Regions from separate parts of the Bradyrhizobium sp. HKCCYLS2038 genome, predicted to be linked through region 2. Evidence: predicted binding sites of a transcription regulator. Region 2 holds the regulator's gene; the other holds the start of a gene.
What was found. The regulator PhoB, encoded in region 2, activates phosphate uptake and scavenging genes when phosphate is short. The targets are predictions, from matches to a motif close to TGTCATNNANCTGTCAT.
Positions count from the first base shown of each region.

Region 1: phnC (phosphonate ABC transporter ATP-binding protein) is a predicted target of PhoB. The motif match lies at 1,283-1,299, and genes of this name have one in related genera.

Region 1 covers NZ_JBNPTM010000001.1:1,904,163-1,906,555, reverse strand. Annotated here, with positions in the region: gene phnD (phosphonate ABC transporter substrate-binding protein) at 1-281, opposite strand, end outside; gene phnC (phosphonate ABC transporter ATP-binding protein) at 357-1,166, opposite strand; gene ACQR1I_RS08425 (chloramphenicol acetyltransferase) at 1,349-2,008, shown strand; gene ACQR1I_RS08420 (alpha-D-ribose 1-methylphosphonate 5-triphosphate diphosphatase) at 2,005-2,393, shown strand, end outside.
Region 2 covers NZ_JBNPTM010000006.1:29,775-32,167, forward strand. Annotated here, with positions in the region: gene ACQR1I_RS25285 (trypsin-like serine protease) at 1-422, opposite strand, end outside; gene phoB (phosphate regulon transcriptional regulator PhoB) at 556-1,263, opposite strand; gene phoU (phosphate signaling complex protein PhoU) at 1,280-1,996, opposite strand; gene pstB (phosphate ABC transporter ATP-binding protein PstB) at 2,026-2,393, opposite strand, start outside.

The DNA.
Region 1 (2,393 bases), on a different contig from region 2:
AACGAGGCTGAGCCGTAGCTCGCGATGTGGATGTTGCCGGCGCGCTGACCTTCGATCACGGCCGCATAGTCGTTGGCGATGCGGAGCGTCACCTTGGTGCCGAGCTCCTTGGACAGGTAGTTGACGAACGGCGTCCAGCGCTCGGTGACGCCCGAAGCGTTCTCGGCCGGGATGACCGCGAAGGTCAGCTCCGGATATTTGGCCTTCCAATCCTCGGCCGAGGCCGAACCGGCGAAGGCAAGCGCGGCAACGCCCGCCAGGATGACGCGACGATTGATCATGGCAAATCCTCTTGTTGCTGTCGTAGGGTTGGGCCGCCACGAGATGCGACGGCTGAAATCAGCGTGACTCACGCCTCAGGCCACGGCGGCTTCGCCGAAAGCCGGAACGGTTACGGGCGGCACGGGCCGGACGCTATCCATGACGTCGTCGGCCTCGAGATCGTAGAGCTCGCGCGCGATCTGCGCGGTCAGCGCGGCGGGCAAATCGTCGAAAACGATCCGTCCAGCGGCCATGCCGATAAAGCGATCGCAATAGCTGCGCGCCAGATCGAGCGAATGCAGGTTGCAGACCACGGTGATTCCGAAATGCTTGTTGATTCGCAGCAGCGCATCCATCACGATCCGGGTGTTGCGGGGATCGAGCGAGGCGATCGGCTCGTCGGCGAGGATGATCTCGGGATTCTGCACCAGCGCCCGCGCGATCGCGACGCGCTGCTGCTGTCCGCCCGAGAGTTGATCGGCGCGCTGCGCAGCAAGCGACGCCATGTCGAACTGCTCGAGCGCAGACAGCGCGAGCGCAACATCCTCGGCAGGCCACAGCTGCGCGAGCGAGCGCCAAGACGGAATCTCGGCAAGCCGGCCCATCAGGACGTTGGTGAGCACGTCGAGCCGGCCAACCAGGTTGAACTGCTGGAAGATCATCGCCGAGCGGGCGCGCCACTTGCGCAGCTCACGGCCGCGCAGCGCCGTCACATCGAGATGCCCGAACAGAACTTGTCCGGAGCTGACCGGGCTGAGCCGGTTGATGGCGCGCAACAGGGTCGATTTTCCGGCACCGGAGCGTCCGATCACACCGACGAAGCTGCCGGGCACCACCGAAAAGGACGCATTGTCGACCGCGGCTTTCGTGCCGAAACGGCACGTCAGACCATTGACCACCAGCATGGAATTCTCCAGACGCCTCTCTTTGCCCCATCGCTAGCGGCTGGACTCAACAGTTATATGACAGTCTGCTTACGCCGGCTCCCTCATCCACACCGACGGCGGCGCTGTCACTCTCGTGTCACGCAACTGTCATGACGAGCACCTTAGACCTTGTTGTCGATTTCCAAGGAACAGATCCAGACATGGCCGGCAAATCGCTTTCCACTGAGCCCACCGTCGATGCCAGCGCAAAACTCCACGAAACGCGCCTCGGCGCCTATTGCGAGGTCGGTGCTCGCACCATTCTCCACGAGGTGACGATGGGCGACTACTCCTATGTCGTCAACGACGCCCAGATCACCTACACGACGATCGGCAAGTTCTGTTCGATTGCAGCGATGACCCGCATCAATCCCGGCAACCATCCGATGCATCGCGCGACCCAAGCCCACTTCACCTATCGCGCCAGCGCCTATTTCGAAGGTGAGGCCGACGACACCGAGTTCTTCGCTTGGCGCAGGCAGCATCATGTCGATATCGGTCATGACGTCTGGATCGGCCATGGCGCGATCGTGCTGCCGGGGCGCAACATCGGCACCGGCGCCGTGGTGGCGGCGGGTGCCGTCGTCACCAAGAACGTGGCCCCCTACACCATCGTCGCCGGCAATCCAGCACGCGTGATCAAGCGCCGCTTTCCGATCGACATCGAGCAGCGCCTCGTCGCGCTCTCTTGGTGGGATTGGACCCATGACGCGCTTCGCGCGGCCCTGCCGGATTTCCGCGGGCTGGCGATCGGCGCGTTCCTGGACAAATACGAAGCTCTCGACGGCGGGCGCCTCGTGCGGCAAAGTGCCGCCCAATGACCAACATTTCCATCTTCTCCGGCCGCTGCCTGATCGGCTCCGACCTTGCCGACACATCGCTGCAAATATCGAACGGCGTGATCGCCGGCCTCGATGGCGCGACACGAGGCGCAGATCTCGATCTGGACGCATCCGGCCTCACGGTGCTTCCCGGGATCGTCGACATCCACGGCGATGCGTTCGAGCGCCAGATGATGCCGCGCGCCGGCGTCGATTTCCCGATTGACGTCGCGCTCGTCGACAGCGACCGCCAGGCGATCAGCAACGGCATCACCACGGTTTTCCACGCCACGACCTGGTCGTGGGAACCCGGCCTGCGCAGCGCGGGCAATGCGCGTCAGCTGCTCGAAGCGATCGAAAGCCTGCGGCCCAGGCTTGCGGCCGA
Region 2 (2,393 bases):
GTCATGACTTGGCCGTCGAGCATCATCAGGCCGAGCATGTATTGCGACTGGGCGAAGCCCTGCGCGGCGGCGCGGTTGAACCAGCGTCCGGCTTCGCCGTGATCGCGGGCGGCGCCCTCACCGTTGAAATAGGCGATGCCGAGATAGTGCTGTGCGACGGCGAGCCCCTGATCGGCAGCCTTGCGGTACCAGACCAGCGCCTCGGTCGGATTGCGCGGCACGCCCCAGCCGAAGGCAGTCATGAAGCCGAGGTCGAACTGCGCCCGCGCATCGCCTTTGGCGGCGAGCGGCTGCAGACGGCGTAGCGCCGACGCGGACTGTCCATTCGCCGCGGCTGCGACGGCGTCCTCGAGCTCGGCGGCCGAGGCGCTCGTGACTGCACCGAGCAGCACGGAAAGAATGATGATGAGGGGCTTGATCAAGGGCGTCCGCTGCGACTGGCAACACCGAGATGGGTCGTCCAGCCAAGATGATCAAGACGGCGGCGGCGTGGCGGAAAGCGGACGATGAACTCCTTAATGCTTAATGCTGCCGGCCATCAGGCCGGTCCGCCGCTCACGCCTGCTCGGATTTGGCGAAGCGGTCGTCGAGCGCATAGCCGGCGCCGCGCACGGTGCGGATCGGGTCCTGCTCGCGGCCGGGATTGAGCAGCTTGCGCAGGCGGCCGATATGAACGTCGACGGTGCGCTCGTCGATATAGATGTCGCGGCCCCACACGCTGTCGAGCAACTGCTCGCGGCTGAACACGCGACCGGGATGCTCCAGGAAAAATTCGAGCAGCCGGTACTCGGTCGGGCCGAGATCGATCGGCCGTCCCGATCGCGCGACGCGGCGCTTCTCGCGGTCGAGCTCGATGTCGCCATAGGACAGGATCGTCGCGAGCCGCTCCGGGATCGCCCGGCGCAGCAGGCCCTTCACCCGCGCCAGCAGCTCGGGCACCGAGAACGGCTTGACGATGTAGTCGTCGGCGCCGGTCGCGAGCCCGCGCACGCGCTCGCTCTCCTCGCCGCGCGCCGTCAGCATGATGATCGGCAGCTGCTTGGTCTCGGACCGCGCCCGCAGCCGCCGGCACAGCTCGATGCCGGACAGGCCCGGCAACATCCAGTCGAGCACGACGAGATCGGGAATGCGCTCCTTCAGCCGCGTATCGGCCTCGTCGCCGCGCCCCACCGTCTCGACCTCGTAGCCCTCGGTCTCGAGATTATAGCGCAGGAGCGTGGTCAGCGCCTCTTCGTCTTCCACCACCAGAATGCGCGCGGTCATGTCGAACGGGTCTTTCTCAGTTGCCGGGGATCGTCGCCGTGAAGCTCGTCATGTCGCCCTTCGGACGCTTGTCGACGATCGCCTGGCCCTCGATCATGTAGAACACGGTCTCCGCGATATTGGTCGCGTGATCGCCGATCCGCTCGATGTTCTTGGCGCAGAACATCAGATGGATGCAGAACGAGATGTTGCGCGGATCCTCCATCATGTAGGTGAGAAGCTCGCGGAACAGCGAGGTGCAGATGGCGTCGACCTCCTCGTCGCCCTTCCACACCGCCATTGCCGCCGGCAGATCATGCGCGGCATAGGCATCCAGCACCGACTTGACCTGCGACTGCACCAGATCGGTCATGTGCTCCAGGCCGCGGATCAGCTTGAGCGGATGGAAATCGCTCTCCAGCGCCGCGACGCGCTTGCCGATGTTCTTGGCGAGGTCGCCGATCCGCTCGAGATCGGTCGCGACGCGCATGGCGCCGACGATCTCGCGCAAATCGACCGCCATCGGCTGGCGGCGCGCGATGGTGAGCACGGCGCGCTCCTCGATCAGCCGCTGCAGACGGTCGACCTCGGCATCCGCGGTGACGACCTTCTGCCCGAGCGCCACGTCGCGCCGCACCAGTGCATCGACGGAATCGACGATCAGACGCTCGGCGAGGCCGCCCATCTCGGAGACGAGGCGGGTCAGATCCTGCAGGTCGCTGTCGAATGCCTTGGCGGTATGTTCACTGGCCATGATGATCTCCTGAAAGCAATGCGTCGGCGTCAGCCGAACCGGCCGGTGATGTAATCCTGGGTCCGCCGATCGCTCGGCGAGGTGAAGATCTTGTTGGTGTCGTCGAACTCGATCAGTTCGCCGAGATACATGAAGGCGGTCTTGTCGGAGACGCGCGCCGCCTGCTGCATGTTATGGGTGACGATCGCGATCGTGTAGTTCTCGGCGAGCTCCTGGATCAGCTCCTCGACCTTGGCGGTCGAGATCGGATCGAGCGCCGAGCACGGCTCGTCGAACAGGATCACCTCCGGCCGAACCGCCACGGTGCGGGCGATGCACAGGCGCTGCTGCTGGCCGCCGGACAGCGACAGGCCCGACGCGTTGAGCTTGTCCTTGACCTCGTTCCACAGCGCGCCGC